One region of the Pseudomonas sp. WJP1 genome, then DNA from elsewhere that is predicted to be linked to it. Evidence: riboswitches for the same ligand, from Rfam matches in the RefSeq annotation. Region 1 holds a riboswitch; the other holds the start of a gene.
The links. A riboswitch is a leader RNA that binds a small molecule or an ion and turns the genes downstream of it on or off. The one in region 1 is predicted to bind cobalamin.
Positions count from the first base shown of each region.

Region 2: linked by a shared signal. The riboswitch ahead of cobW (cobalamin biosynthesis protein CobW) and the one ahead of cobO (cob(I)yrinic acid a,c-diamide adenosyltransferase) in region 1 are both predicted to bind cobalamin.

Region 1 covers NZ_CP110128.1:1,834,008-1,841,877, forward strand. Annotated here, with positions in the region: gene OH720_RS08385 (C40 family peptidase) at 1-449, shown strand, start outside; gene OH720_RS08390 (C40 family peptidase) at 615-1,151, shown strand; gene OH720_RS08395 (O-methyltransferase) at 1,170-1,823, shown strand; gene OH720_RS08400 (PQQ-dependent sugar dehydrogenase) at 2,797-4,110, opposite strand; gene OH720_RS08405 (hypothetical protein) at 4,178-4,762, opposite strand; cobalamin riboswitch at 4,915-5,148, shown strand; gene cobO (cob(I)yrinic acid a,c-diamide adenosyltransferase) at 5,232-5,843, shown strand; gene OH720_RS08415 (cobyrinate a,c-diamide synthase) at 5,840-7,222, shown strand; gene bluB (5,6-dimethylbenzimidazole synthase) at 7,219-7,869, shown strand; gene cbiB (adenosylcobinamide-phosphate synthase CbiB) at 7,866-7,870, shown strand, end outside.
Region 2 covers NZ_CP110128.1:4,202,251-4,210,120, forward strand. Annotated here, with positions in the region: gene cobN (cobaltochelatase subunit CobN) at 1-3,714, opposite strand, end outside; gene cobW (cobalamin biosynthesis protein CobW) at 3,718-4,779, opposite strand; cobalamin riboswitch at 4,879-5,090, opposite strand; cobalamin riboswitch at 5,268-5,492, shown strand; gene OH720_RS18840 (CbtB domain-containing protein) at 5,615-5,809, shown strand; gene OH720_RS18845 (CbtA family protein) at 5,821-6,525, shown strand; gene OH720_RS18850 (cobalamin biosynthesis protein) at 6,522-6,935, shown strand; gene cobM (precorrin-4 C(11)-methyltransferase) at 7,019-7,765, shown strand.

The DNA.
Region 1 (7,870 bases):
ACGGCAAGTCGTACCAGCTTCCGGTTCTGGCCGACAGCATCCTCGAACGCGGCATGTCCCTGATCGGTACCCGTTACCGTTTCGGCGGTACCTCCGAAGCCGGTTTCGATTGCAGCGGTTTCATCGGTTACCTGTTCCGTGAAGAAGCCGGCATGAACCTGCCGCGCTCCACCCGCGAAATGATCAACGTGGACGCACCGCTGGTTTCGCGCAGCAAGCTCGAGCCAGGCGACCTGCTGTTCTTCGCCACCAACGGTCGTCGCGGTCGCGTCAGTCACGCCGGGATCTACCTGGGTGACAACCAGTTTATCCATTCCAGCAGCCGCAAAAGCGGTGGTGTGCGCATCGATAACCTCGGTGACAGCTACTGGAGCAAGACCTTCATCGAAGCCAAGCGTGCACTCGCCATGGCTCCCGCAGCGACGCCAATCGTCACGGCTCGCAAGTAAGCGCACATTTCGTAAGGCGAACTTAAAGTCTTACTTGAAGTTTGCCTGATAAGCGCTAAAATTCTGATCAATGAATGATGGCAAACCGCCTGCGTAATCCGCAGGCGGTTTTCTTTTCTGCGCTCCCGCAGAAATTAGCCGCAGCCTGATCAGGATGCTCTGCTTATGACGATGTCGGCCCGCCTCGCAATCATGCTGTTCGCAGCGCTGCTCAGTGCTTGTGCCAGCCGTACACCGCCACCTGCGCCGGTGGTTCGCACGCCCATCGTATTCAATACCTCCCAGGACTTTTCGCCTGAAGCGCAAGACGTGCTGTTTCGCGCGTTGGGGCTGGTCGGCACGCCTTATCGCTGGGGCGGTAACACGCCGGATTCGGGATTTGATTGCAGTGGCCTGATTGGCTACGTCTACCGTGATATGGCCGGTATTTCCCTGCCCCGCACCACCCGCGAAATGATCACCATGCAAGCGGCCGATGTCGGCAAGGAAGGCCTGCAAACCGGTGACCTGATCTTCTTCGCCACCAATGGCGGTTCCCAGGTCAGTCATGCCGGCATCTATGTCGGTGAAGGCCGCTTCGTGCATGCGCCGGCTACCGGTGGCACGGTCAAGCTCGACAGCTTGTCCAAGGCTTATTGGCAGAGAGCCTACCTAAGTGCCAAGCGCGTCCTGCAACCCGAGCATCTGGCGCGCAATCCGTAACAGCCGGAGGGTGTTGTCATGACCGCCCGCACGCTCAATCTCGACGATTCGCTCTATCAGTACCTGCTCGACGTCTCCCTGCGCGAAACGCCGGTGCTCAAGCGTTTGCGCGACGAAACCCAGGCGCTGCCCATGGCGCGCTGGCAGGTGGCGCCGGAGCAGGGGCAGTTTCTCGCCTTGCTGGTAAAACTCACCGGTGCCCGACGTTTGCTGGAAGTCGGCACTTTCACCGGTTACAGCGCTCTGTGCATGGCCGCGGCATTGCCGGATGACGGCTCGCTGATCTGCTGTGACATTCCCGGGGATTACAACGCCATCGCGCGCCGCTATTGGCAGGAGGCGGGCCTGTGCGGGCGAATCGACCTGCGTTTGGCACCGGCGCTGGAAACTCTCGGCAATCTGGATGAGCCAGGCCAGTTCGACCTGGTGTTCATCGATGCCGACAAGGCCAATTACCCAGCCTACCTGGAGCAAGCGCTACGCCTGTTGCGTACCGGAGGCCTGGCGGTGTTCGACAACACGCTGTGGAGTGGTCGGGTGCTTGAGGACAATCCCGAGAGCGCCGATACCCGGGCCATCCAGGCGCTTAATCGTGCCTTGAAGGATGATGCGCGGGTGGATCTGTCGCTGTTGCCGCTGGGGGATGGGCTGACCCTTTGCCGTAAACGCTGATCTCCCGCGGCTGTACCCGATCTACTGTGGGAGCTGGCGTGCCGGCGAAGGCGTCCTGACATTCGATGATTGTCTTTCAGGTGTACATATCCATTCCTGCGGTAACGGCCACTTAGGGTTTCGCCCTTACGGCGAGTCACTTGGAAAAGCCCCAAGTAACCAAGGGCTCTTGCCCCTGGCGTTCGGTGCCTCGCTAATGCTCGGCATACCCTCGCTCCGGTCCTGCTCCGTGGGTCGCCGCGATGGGCCATCCCTGGCCCAGCGCGGCTAAACCGGCATCCATGCCGGTTTACCCACTGCGCAGAACCTCCACTCGGCCTCTCGAGGGGGCAAGAAAATCAAAAGCCAGATCAAGATCAAACGCGAAAGCGAGGCGGCCTTATCGACCTGACCTTTATGGATGTACACAACCCCCCCTGTAGGAGCCAGGCTTGCCGGCGAAGAACGATAACGCAGTACAACAGACACGCCGCAGCGCCTTGTTCGCCGGCAAGCCTGGCTCCTACAGGGGGATTGGGGGTATCTGCAAAAGTCAGGTCGGCTTTAAGGCCGCCTCGCTTTTGTTTTTGATCTGGGTGCCCCGTTAACCACGATGGCCGAACGCAGGCATTGCGCAGTGGGTAAACCGGCAGGACGCCGGTTTAGCCGCGCTGGGCCATGGATGGCCCATCGCGGCGACCCACGGAGCAATGCCGGAGTGAGGACATGCCGAGCCTAAGCGAGGCACCGAGTGGTGGGGCAAAGCCTTTTGCTTCCTTTTTGGCGTTTGAAAAAGGGAGTCGCCGTAAGGGCGAAACCATAAGCCGCCGTTACCGCAGCAATGGATATGTACTCAGACAACAATCTCCCACAGGCGTTGACGTTGACGAACAGGCTCAAGGCGTGGGGGGGCAAGAAAATCAAGATCTAAAGCAAAGCAAAAGCAAAAAGAAAAAACAAAAGCCGACCGGTCGGCCTGTTTTTCAAGTGCGGGTTATTGCGCGGCCGACACCCGCCACACCTTGTTCCCCACATCATCGGCCACCAGCAAATCCCCTTGCTGATCAATCACCACGCCCACCGGCCGGCCCATGGCTTTTTCCTCGTCGTTGAGGAACCCGGTGAGCACATCCACCGGTTGCCCATTCGGCTTGCCGCCGCTGAAAGGCACGAAAATCACTTTGTAGCCGCTGTGCGGCTTGCGGTTCCATGAGCCATGCTGGCCGATGAACGCGCCTTCCTTGAACTGCGCGGGCAGCCTGTTGCCTTCGGCAAACGCCAGGCCCAGTGAAGCGGTGTGGGCCCCCACCGCGTAGTCCGGGGCAATCGCCCTGGCCACCAGGTCGGGGTTTTGCAGTTCGACGCGCACGTCGACGTGCTGGCCGTAGTAACTGAACGGCCAGCCATAGAAAGCGCCATCTTTCACCGAGGTGATGTAGTCCGGTACCAGGTCGCTGCCGATTTCGTCCCGCTCGTTGACGGCCGTCCACAGCGCACCGCTTCGTGGCTCCCAGGCCATGCCGTTGGGATTGCGCAGGCCTGAAGCAAAGATCCGGTGGTTGCCGGTGGCGCGATCCACTTCCCAGATCGCCGCGCGCCCTTGCTCCTGGTCCATGCCGTTTTCACCGACGTTGCTGTTGGAACCCACCGTGACGTACAGCTTGCTGCCGTCCTTGCTGGCGATGACGTTCTTGGTCCAGTGGTGATTCAGGGTGCCCCCGGGCAGGTCGACGACCTTGATCGGTTTCGACTTGATCGCCGTGTCGCCGTTTTCATAGTGGAAGCGCAGCAGGCGGTCGGTGTCGGCCACGTACAGGTCATTGCCGACCAGGGTCATGCCAAAGGGCGAGTTGAGGTTTTCGAGGAATACCGTGCGGGTTTCGGCAATCCCATCGTGGTCGGTATCGCGCAGCAGCGTGATGCGGTTCGGGCTCGGCACGGCGGCACCGGCGCGGCCCATGACTTTCTTGGTGATCCAGCCCTTGATGCCTTTGTTGTCATCGGGTTTGGGCGGGGCGTTGGTTTCGGCGACGAGCACGTCGCCATTGGGCAGCACGTACAGCCAGCGCGGATGATCAAGGTCCTCGGCAAATGCGCCGACCTGAGTGCCGCTGGCCGCGACGGGTTTTGCGCCGTCCGCCCAGCCGATGGCCGGGGCGATGTTCATCGTCGGGAACAGTGTCTTGTTCGGTTCCGGGAGCTTCGGGGACGGCCCGGTGCCGTCGATGACTTGCAAGCGGGCGGTTTCGCCACAGGCGGCGAGCCCTCCCGCTAATGCGATAACGAAAACCAGCTGGGACGTGCGCATTGCTGACCTTCCCTATGAATGAAGTGGCTTAAATCATAGAGAAGCGTGGCAGCCCGATGGTTCAACCTCAGCCGCGAGCTTCCTTGAGCAGCACGGCAATACCGGGGTGATAGTGGCCGGCTTCATTGCGCAATTTGCGATAGGCATAGGGGAAATACCAGGCCACGGCGCAGCAATGCTCCTTTTGCAGGTCATCGACCATGTCCTGGAGTTCTTCGGGGGTGGCGCCTTGCTGGCTCTTGTGCGGTGCGACGAACAGGCAACCGATTTTCAGGTCGCTGGCGTAGCTGATTTTCTTTGCGTCGCCAGTGATGTCCTGCAGGGCCTGGGTCAGGTTCAGGCTGTTGACTCGCGGCCAGCGTTGGGTGGTCTGCAGCCAGGCGCGTGCTTCGGTCGTGGCGATAAACAGATCGGCGCGGCCATTACGTTCGCCTTCTTCGGTCTGTTTGCGCGTGGGCGATTGTTGCAGCGTGATCATTTCGGCCATCCATGCCGCGGCGGATAGCAGGCCCAGGTTGGCTTTTTCGTCGAGCCAGTAGGGTGTCTCGCTGTCGCCGCGCACGGCGTTGTAGCGGTCGATACAGTCGAACCAGCGTTCCAGTACCGGACGCAGGAATTCCAGCTTCGGATTACTGATGATCATGCCTTGCATGGGGTTCACCCTTGTTATTGTGTTTTGAGGTCGTGGCTATTTGATATCACTGCTGCCAGTGTGGCGCAAGATTGACGTCATTTTATTGATCGGTGGCAGTTATTCGTTGTGGCACCGCGTCTTCAATTGACGCTCCATCCCCAACCCTCTAACCTTCGCCGCTTGTTTCAGGTGCTCTGTGGCTTGGGTCGACAGAGTGAAACAGGGAAGCCGGTGAGTGAGCGCTTCAGTCGATGAAGCCCTGCGATCCCGGCGCTGCCCCCGCAACGGTAAATGAGTGAAAACTGCGTCTGAAGCCACTGCGTCGAACATCGATGCGGGAAGGCGCGCAGTCTGGCATCACGCCGCTCATGAGCCCGGAGACCGGCCTGATCCATCCAAGCGGCATCACGGTGGGCGATGCCAGGCTTCTTGCCGTCTATTCTTGTGCCTGCCCGCCGTTAATCCTGCCTCAACGGAGAGCTCCCCCATGTCTGATACCCCTGATCGTGACGAACGTCATCTAGCGCGCATGCTGCGCAAAAAGGCCGTGATCGACGAACGCATCGCCAATTCCCCGAACGAATGCGGCCTGCTGCTGGTGCTGACCGGCAATGGCAAGGGCAAGAGCAGCTCGGCGTTCGGCATGCTTGCGCGTGCCATGGGGCATGGCATGCAGTGCGGCGTGGTGCAGTTCATCAAGGGGCGCAACAGCACCGGCGAAGAGTTGTTCTTCCGACGCTTCCCCGAGCAAGTGCGTTTTCATGTGATGGGCGAAGGCTTCACCTGGGAGACCCAGGACCGCCAGCGCGATATCGCCGCTGCCGAAGCGGCCTGGGCAGTGTCGCAGCAATTGCTGCGCGACCCATCGATCGGCCTGGTGGTGCTGGACGAACTGAACATCGCCCTCAAGCACGGCTACCTCGATCTCGATCAGGTGCTCAGCGACTTGCAGGCCCGCCCGCCCATGCAGCACGTGGTGGTCACCGGTCGCGGCGCCAAGCCGGAGATGGTCGAGCTGGCCGATACGGTCACCGAAATGGGCATGATCAAGCACGCCTTCCAGGCCGGTATCAAGGCGCAAAAAGGCGTCGAGCTGTGAACCAGCCTCGACATTGCCCGGCGGTGCTGATTGCCGCGCCGGCGTCCGGTCAGGGCAAGACCACCGTGACCGCCGCGCTGGCCCGGTTGCATCGTAACCAGGGTCGCAAGGTGCGCGTGTTCAAGTGCGGCCCGGACTTTCTCGATCCGATGATCCTCGAACGTGCCAGCGGAGCGCCGGTGTATCAGCTGGACATGTGGATGGTCGGCGAGCAGGACAGTCGTCGCCTGTTGTGGGAGGCCGCCCGCGACGCCGACCTGATCCTGATCGAAGGCGTCATGGGGTTGTTCGACGGTACGCCGTCCAGCGCTGACCTGGCGCGGCATTTCGGCGTGCCGGTGCTCGCTGTGATCGACGGCACCGCCATGGCCCAGACCTTTGGCGCACTGGCCCTGGGTCTGGCGCGCTACCAGCCGGACTTGCCGTTTGCCGGCGTGCTGGCCAACCGCGTGGGCACCCTGCGCCACGCGCAACTGCTCGAAGGCAGCCTGACCGAAGGCCTGCGCTGGTACGGCGCCTTGTCCCGGGAGACCGGCATCGAATTGCCGAGTCGACACCTGGGTCTGGTGCAGGCCAGTGAGTTGAACGATCTTGATGCACGCCTCGATGCGGCGGCCGACGCCCTGGCTAGCAGTTGTGAAGTCGCGCTGCCGCCGGCCGTGGAGTTCGCCGCGCCAGATGTAGTGATGGTCGAGCCCTTGATGGCTGGCGTGCGCATTGCCGTGGCCCGCGACGAAGCGTTTGCCTTTACCTATGGCGCCAGCCTCGATTTGCTGCGGGCGATGGGCGCCGAACTGCGGTTTTTCTCGCCGATCCGTGATGTGGACTTGCCGGAGGCAGACAGCCTGTACCTGCCGGGCGGCTATCCGGAATTGCACCATGTGGCGCTGTCGCAAAATACCTCGATGTTGGCCGCGATCCGCGCTCACCACGCCGCCGGCAAACCCTTATTGGCCGAATGCGGCGGCATGCTTTATTTGCTCGATTCGTTGACCGATGTCGAGGGGGCGCGTGCAGAGCTGGTGGGTTTGTTGAAGGGTGATGCGGTGATGCAGAAGCGTCTTGCTGCGTTGGCCTTGCAAGCGGTTGAACTGCCGGAAGGGTCTCTGCGTGGGCATACCTATCATCATTCGTTGACCATTACCGAGCTTGAGCCGATTGCGCGTGGTCTGAGCCCTAACGGCGGGCGCGGGGCAGAGGCGGTGTATCGCGAGGGGCGGATGACGGCCTCTTATGTGCATTTTTATTTCCCGTCCAATCCATCGGCGATAGCTGCTCTATTTGTGCCTGACTGTGCGGACGCCATCGCGAGCGGGCTCACTCCTACAGTTGATCACCTAACCCCTGTGGGAGCGGGCTTGCTCGCGAAGAGGCCATGACTGACAACGCCTTCTCCGACGCCGAACGCGCAGCGGTCTACCGCGCCATTGGCGAACGCCGCGACATGCGTCACTTCGCCGGCGGCACGGTCGAACCCGAATTGCTGCGGCGCCTGCTCGAGGCCGCGCATCAGGCGCCGAGTGTCGGCCTGATGCAGCCCTGGCGCTTCATCCGCATCAGCGACCGCGACTTGCGCGGCCAGATCCAAGGGCTGGTGGAGCAGGAACGTATCCGCACCGCTGAAGCCCTCGGTGAGCGCACCGACGAATTCATGCAGCTCAAGGTCGAAGGCATCAACGATTGCGCCGAGGTGCTGGTCGCCGCGCTGATGGACGATCGCGAACGGCATATCTTCGGCCGTCGTACCCTGCCGGAAATGGACCTGGCCTCGCTGTCCTGCGCGATCCAGAACCTGTGGCTGGCGTCCCGCGCCGAAGGGCTGGGCATGGGCTGGGTCTCGCTGTTCGAACCGCAGGCCCTGGCGGACCTGCTGGGCCTGCCGCCTGGCGCCAAGCCCTTGGCCATTCTCTGCCTGGGGCCGGTCAAGGCCTTCTATCCGGCGCCGATGCTGGTACTCGAAGGCTGGGCGCAGGCGCGTCCGCTGAGTGAGCTGTTGTATGAAAATTATTGGGGAGTGAGTCAATGAG
Region 2 (7,870 bases), 2.4 Mb from region 1:
ATGCTCGCGCACGAAATCCCGGGTGCCCGGATCGAGCAGATAAGCATCTGCCAGCAGCGCGTACTGGTGATCGTCGATCAACCGGGTGGTCGCGTCGAAGGCGAACAGGTTGTCGACTGTCGCAGCCATTTCGAAGGCGCCTTTGTAGCCGTGCCGCTTGACCCCTTCGATCCACTTCGGGTTGGCCGCCCGGGAGCGGATGACCCGGTTCAGTTCTTCCTTCAGTGTGCGGATCTTCGGCAAATCTGGCTGGCTATGATCGCCGTGATAACTGGCCGCCGCCTCGCCACTCAGGCTTTCCACGGCGGCCAGCATCCCGCCCTGGAACTGGTAGTAGTCATTGGAATCGAGCAGGTCGTGCTCACGGTTGTCCTGGTTTTGCAGCACCGCTTGCACCTGGCTCAGGCGCTGGGAAAACTGCTCACGGGCCGCGGTGCCTTCGTCAGCCCCGCCATACGCGAAGCCGCCCCAATTCAGGTAAACCTCGGCCAGGTCCGCGCGGCTCTGCCACAAACGACCATCGATGGCGCCCTGCACGCCCGCGCCGTACGCGCCGGGTTTGGCGCCGAAAATGCGCCAACCGGCCTGACGGCGAGCGGCTTCATCATCGAGCCCCGATTGCAGCAAGGCATCACGCTCGGCGCGCACCTTGGCCGCCAACGGATTCAAGTCGTCCGGCTCATCCAGCGCGGCGACCGCCTGCACGGCCGCATCGAACAACCGGATCAGGTTGGCGAAGGCATCGCGGAAGAAACCCGATACACGCAAGGTCACGTCCACCCGCGGACGATCGAGCAAACTCAGCGGCAGAATTTCAAAGTCGTCGACCCGCTGACTGCCAGTAGCCCAGACCGGTCGCACGCCCATCAGCGCCATGGCCTGGGCGATGTCGTCACCGCCGGTGCGCATGGTCGCCGTGCCCCAGACCGACAGGCCGAGCTGACGCAGGTGATCGCCATGGTCTTGCATGTGGCGTTCGAGAATCAGGTTGGCGGACTGAAAACCGATGCGCCACGCGGTGGTGGTCGGCAGGTTACGCACGTCCACCGAATAGAAGTTGCGCCCGGTGGGCAGCACGTCCAGGCGACCGCGACTCGGCGCGCCACTGGGTCCGGCCGGGACGAAACGACCGCTCAGGGCATCGAGCAGGCCGCGCATTTCTGCGCGACCACAGACGTCGAGCCTTGGTGCGACCACTTCGCGCAGATGGTCGAGGATGACTTGAACCTCAATCCAGCGCGTCTCCTGTGGGAGCCAGCCTGCTGGCGATGGAGTGTCAGTCGACATCAATGTGGCTGACACTCCATCGCCAGCAGGCTGGCTCCCACAGGGGTCATTCAACACCTGTGAAATAAGCTGTGTGGCGAACAGTTCCAGGCGTTCGCGGGTGTCGCCTGTGGTGCGCCAGGGATCATCGCTGAGCGACAACAACATATCCGGGCGCGGTCCGGCCCACGGTTCGGCCAGCGCACAATCCAGCGGATCGAACCCCAGTTCGAAGGCCTTGGCCAACGCCCGCAGCAGGCTCGATTGCGCCCCTCGACCATCGCCCCGGGGGATGCGCAGCAGCGCGAGCAAGGTGTCGATCCGCAAGCGTCCGGCCGGCGACTCGCCAAACACGTGCAAGCCATCGCGGATCTGCGACTCTTTCAAATCGCACAGGTAAGTGTCCAGGCGCGGTAGCCAGATCGCCGCATCGGCCTCGCTGTCCAGTCGTTCGTCCAGCTGCAGCTCGCGGTCGATGTGGGTGTCGCGCACCAGTTGCAGGATGTCGCGTTGCAGTTCCCGGGCACGCCGTGGATCGAGCAATTGCGCCTCGTAATACTCGTCGGCCAACAGTTCGAGGTTGCGCAGCGGGCCGTAGGTTTCGGCGCGGGTCAGCGGCGGCATCAGGTGGTCGATGATCACCGCTTGTGTGCGGCGTTTGGCCTGGGCGCCTTCGCCCGGGTCGTTGACGATGAACGGATAGATGTTCGGCAGCGGCCCGAGCAGCGCATCCGGCCAGCAGTGCTCCGACAACCCCACGCCCTTGCCGGGCAGCCATTCGAGGTTGCCGTGCTTGCCGACGTGGATCACGCCGTGGGCGCCGTAGGTGTTGCGCAGCCAGAAATAGAACGCCAGGTAGCCATGGGGCGGCACCAGGTCCGGGTCGTGATACACCGCACTGGGATCGACCTGGTAACCCCGTGCCGGTTGAATGCCGACGAAGGTCAGGCCAAAGCGCAACCCGGCGATCATCATGCGTCCGTCACGGCACATCGGATCACTGTCGGGCGTGCCCCAGCGCTCCAGCACGGCCTGACGATTGGCCTCTGGCAGTGCGTTGAACATCTGCAGGTAAGCGTCCATCGCCAGGCTTTGCTGGCACGGGCGTTGATCGATCGTGTCGAGGTCGTTGCTGACCCCGCCGAGCAGTTGCTGGATCAACGCGGTCCCGCTCTCCGGCAACCCGGCTGGCAGCGGATAGCCTTCGTGATGCAGCGCACGCAGGATGTTCAACGCCGCAGCCGGGGTATCGAGCCCCACGCCGTTGCCGATACGTCCATCGCGGGTCGGGTAATTGGCCAGGATCAGCGCGATGCGTTTTTCGTCATTGGGCACCCGCGCCAGATCGATCCAGCGCCGCGCCAGTTGCGCGACAAAGTCCATGCGTTCCGGCTGCGCACGGTAGCAGACCACGTCGGACTGGCTGCGCTCGCTGCGCCAGGCCAGGTCCTTGAAGCTGATCGGCCGGCTGATGATGCGCCCGTCCAGTTCCGGCAATGCGATGTGCATCGCCAGATCGCGGGGGCCGAGTCCCTGTTCACTGGCCCGCCAGCCCGGTTCATTGTCCTGGGCGCAAATGGCCTGGATCACCGGGATATTGCGGCGAAACGGGCGCAAGTGCGGTGCTTCCGGGCTGGATTGGGCGAAACCGGTGGTGTTGAGAATCACCCCCGCCTCGACTTCATCCAGCCAGTCCTCGACCACCGCAAGGCAGCCGGGTTCTTTTAGACTGGCCAGCGCAATCGGCAACGGATTAAGCCCCGCCGCCTGCAATCGCTGGCAGAAAACATCAATGAAAGCAGTGTTCGCCGCCTGCAAATGCGAGCGGTAAAACAGCACCGCCGCCACCGGTTGACCGCCCTGCCACTCGGCTTGCCAGTCACTCAGTGCCGCGGGGCTTTTTCGCGGGTGGTAAATCGCCGTGCGTGGCAAGGTGTGCGGCTCGGCCCAGGCATAGTCGCGACCCAGCCAACGATTGGCCAGGCAGCGGAAAAAGTCGAGGGCATTGCCCATGCCGCCCTGACGCAGGAATTGCCAAAGCCGGTCGCGATCCTCAACGCCCACGGTGCTGAGATCGCTGAGTTCCGGGTCCGGGCGGTCATCGCCGGGCACCAGAATCAGCTGCACACCCCGCTGCGACAACTCCACCAGCCGCTCGACGCCGTAACGCCAATAGGCAATGCCGCCGTGCAGCGAAATCAGGATGACTTTGGCGTGGCGCAGTACTTCGTCGACATACAGGTCGACCGACGCATGGTTCTGCACCTGCATCGGGTTGGCCAGGCGCACGCTCGGGTAATCGTCGGGCAACTGCTGCGCCGCTTCGGCAAGCAGCGCCAGGCTGGAGTCGCCGCTGCACAGGATCACCAGCTCGGCGGGGGTTTGTCCAAGGTCGGCAATGTTGTCATCCGACACGAATCCGCCGGGCTGGGTCCTGAGCAGGTGCATGGGTTACACGCTGAGCGCGGCGCGCAATTGCGCTTCGAGCGTTGCGGCGTCCAGTGCCTGGCCGATCAATACCAGGCGGGTGGTGCGCGCTTCTTCAGCGCCCCACTGGCGGTCGAAATGCTTGTCGAAACGGGTGCCCACGCCCTGAATTAGCAGGCGCATCGGTTTGTTCGGAACCGCGGCAAAGCCTTTGACGCGCAGGATGCCGTGCTGCACCACCAGTTGGGTCAGCGCATCCATCAGCAGGCTTTCGTCGGATGCCGGCAGTTCGATGGAGATCGAATCGAAAGCATCGTGGTCGTGATCGTCTTCGCCTTCATGGTGGTGGTCGTGATGGCTGTGGCGGCTGTCGATGTGTTCTTCGGAACCGGCGCCGAGGCCGATCAGCACGTCCAGCGGCAGGCGACCGCTACTGGCTTCGATGACTTTCACCGCTGGCGGCAGTTCTTCGGCGACTTCCAGGCGCACGCGGGCCAGGTCTTCGGGGCTGATCAGGTCGGCCTTGTTGAGGATCACCAGGTCGGCGCTGGCCAGTTGATCGGCGAACAGCTCGTGCAGTGGCGATTCGTGATCCAGGTTCGGGTCGAGTTTACGCTGGGCGTCGACTTGATCCGGGAACGCGGCGAAGGTGCCAGCCGCCACTGCCGGGCTGTCGACCACGGTGATCACCGCATCAACGGTGCAGGCACTGCGGATTTCCGGCCACTGGAAGGCCTGGACCAGGGGTTTCGGCAGGGCCAGTCCAGACGTTTCGATCAGGATGTGGTCGAGATCGCCGCGACGGGCCACCAGTTCGCGCATCACCGGGAAGAACTCTTCCTGTACGGTGCAGCACAGGCAGCCGTTGGCCAGTTCGTAGACGCGGCCATTGGCTTCTTCTTCGGTGCAACCGATGGAGCACTGCTTGAGGATTTCGCCGTCAATGCCCAGCTCGCCGAACTCGTTGACGATCACCGCGATGCGGCGGCCCTGGGCGTTGTCGAGCATGTGCCGCAGCAAGGTGGTTTTGCCCGAGCCGAGGAAGCCGGTGACGATGGTGACGGGGAGTTTGGCCAGTGTTTTCATCGGATGCCCTTTGGCAAGGTGGCGGGCATACGGGACGAGAACCGGCAACGCACAAGCGCGCCGGATGCGTTCGCCACCGGATCACCCCGCCCGGTTGTAGTGAGAATCTGTATCGAGGCAGGTCTCCTGGCTGACGGCTGGCCAGTCATTGGACTGGCGGTTGCTGCGCCTTCCCGCGCGCGCCATGGCTGGCGCATGCAGTGGCATGGCAGAAACTGAACCGTTCACAGTTGCGGGGGCAGCCGCGGCATTGACCGCGTTCCCTTCTTAGCTTCGACAAACGCCGAAGAACCTCGAAAGCGCAAGGCTACGCATGGTATCGGGGCGGGTCAATGTTCACATGATTCCTGCGGTGCGCCCTTCGCGAGCAAGCCCGCTCCCACAGGTGACCGCATTCCAATGTGGGAGCGGGCTTGCTCGCGAATGGAGCGACTCGGTCCCGAGTTGAGAACCCTTGCCAATTGACGCCCCACCCCCGCCCATGCTCTCCTACGCATCTTGTTACGGGTGCCCTTCACAGGGTGAAACGGGAAACCGGTGAATCATGTGCTTTACTTCAGGCCATGTCAGTCCGGTGCTGCCCCCGCAACGGTAAGCGAGCGAAGCGTCAGATCCACTGTGCCACTGCGGCATGGGAAGGTGACGCTTGCAGGTTCAGGCTAACACCTGCGCCCCTCGTGAGCCCGGAGACCGGCCCGCAACACAAAGTGAACAATACGATCACTTCAATCAACAAACCCGCGGTGGGCGGGCGCTGTTCGGACTTCTGCGCGCTCGGTCGTGCGGGGCTCTGCTTGCGCTCTTATTCCCCGCTGACAGAACAGAGGGAAGCGCCATGTCGATCATCAGCAGCACCGGCCACAGCAATACCGCCAGCACCACCACTACCCTGTCGCAACGCCTGACCGCCGCCGTTTGCGCGTCGATCCTCGGCGCGTGCCTGGTGTACTTCGCCGGTTTCTCGCACATCGAAGCCGTTCACAACGCGGCTCACGATACGCGCCACAGTTCCGCGTTCCCGTGCCATTGAGACCTGCCGACATGATCAAGCGTATTGCGCAAACCGCGGGGTTCACGGGGCTGCTGGCCGCCCTGCTGCTGACCCTGCTGCAAAGCTTCTGGGTTTCTCCGCTGATTTTGCAGGCCGAAACCTACGAAAAATCCGAACCTGCGGCGGTTGAAGTCCACGAACACGCCGCGGGCGTCGCGGCCCACACCCACGACGGCGAAGCCTGGGAGCCGGAAGACGGCTGGCAGCGCGTGCTGTCGACCACTGGCGGCAACCTCGTAGTGGCAGTCGGCTTCGCCCTGATGCTCGCCGGCCTCTACACCCTGCGCGCGCCGACCAAGACGTCCCAGGGCCTGCTCTGGGGCCTGGCTGGCTACGCGACTTTCGTGCTGGCGCCGACTCTTGGCCTGCCCCCTGAGTTGCCGGGCACCGCGGCTGCCGATCTGGCGCAACGCCAGCTCTGGTGGATCGGCACCGCCGCCTCCACCGCTGTCGGTATCGCCCTGATCGTGTTCAGCCGCCATTGGCTGATGAAAGTCCTTGGCGTAGCGATTCTCGCCGTGCCTCATGTGATTGGCGCACCGCAACCGGACGTGCACTCGATGCTCGCTCCAGAGGCACTGGAAACTCAGTTCAAGATTGCTTCGCAGCTGACCAACGTGGCGTTCTGGCTGGCCCTGGGCCTGATCAGCGCCTGGTTGTTCCGCCGCAAAAGCGATGGCCAATACCACGCATGACTGACCTCAGCACAGCGCCGACCCTGGTGGTCGGCCTGGGCTGCCAGCGCGGCTGCCCCGTCAGCACGTTGCGGGCACTGCTCGACCAGGCACTGCAGGCGCACCGGATCGAACTGCATCGGATCAAGGCCCTGGCCAGTATCGATTTGAAACGCGACGAACCGGCCCTGAACGAACTGGCCGAACAGCTTGGGTTAGAGATGCGGTACTTCAGCAGTGAACAATTAGCAGCTTATCAACCGCACCTCAGCCACCATTCGCAGATCGCGTTCGAGCGTACCGGCTGTTACGGCGTGGCGGAAAGTGCCGCCCTGGCCCTGGCAGAACAGTTGGCCCAGTCGCCGGCAAAATTGCTGATTCGCCGACAAAAATATGCCCAGGCCACCCTCGCCTTGGCCGGCGCCGCGTAAAATCCCCGATAATCCGCGCATTCGATCATGAGCAATCTTCATCTGAAGCCTTGCCCAGCCCCCATTTTCAACAGGAACCTTCGATGACCGTCTATTTCATTGGCGCCGGTCCCGGCGACCCGGAACTGATCACCGTCAAGGGCCAGCGCCTGATTCGCAGCTGCCCGGTGATCATCTATGCCGGCTCGCTGGTGCCCACCGCGGTGCTGGAAGGACACCGCGCCGAACAGGTGGTCAACAGCGCCGAACTGCACCTGGAACAGATCATCGAATTGATCAAGGCCGCCCATGCCAAGGGTCAGGACGTGGCCCGCGTGCATTCCGGCGACCCGAGCCTGTATGGTGCCATCGGCGAACAGATTCGCCACCTGCGTGAGCTCGACATTCCTTTTGAAATCATCCCCGGCGTGACCGCCACGGCCGCCTGCGCAGCGCTTCTGGGCGCGGAGCTGACGTTGCCGGACGTGTCACAGAGCGTGATCCTGACCCGTTACGCTGATAAAACCGCAATGCCGGCCGGAGAAGAACTGGGCAGCCTGGCGCAGCACGGGGCGACCATGGCGATCCATTTGGGGGTCAATCATCTGGAGAAAATCCTTGCCGAGTTGCTGCCGCATTACGGCGCGGATTGCCCGATCGCGGTGATTCACCGGGCGACCTGGCCGGATCAGGATTGGGTGGTGGGGACGCTGGCGGACATAGCTGAAAAGGTTTCAGAAAAGGGGTTTCGCCGTACAGCGTTGATTCTGGTGGGGCATGTGCTGGGTAGTGATCATTTCAGCGAATCGTCGCTGTATCGCGCCGGGCATGCACATTTGTATCGCCCATAAGGGCCCTATCGCTGGCAAGCCAGCTCCCACAGTTGACCGCGATCCCCTGTAGGAGCTGGCTTGCCAGCGATGGCCCCAGTGAATTTCACGCAAAAAAAACGGCGC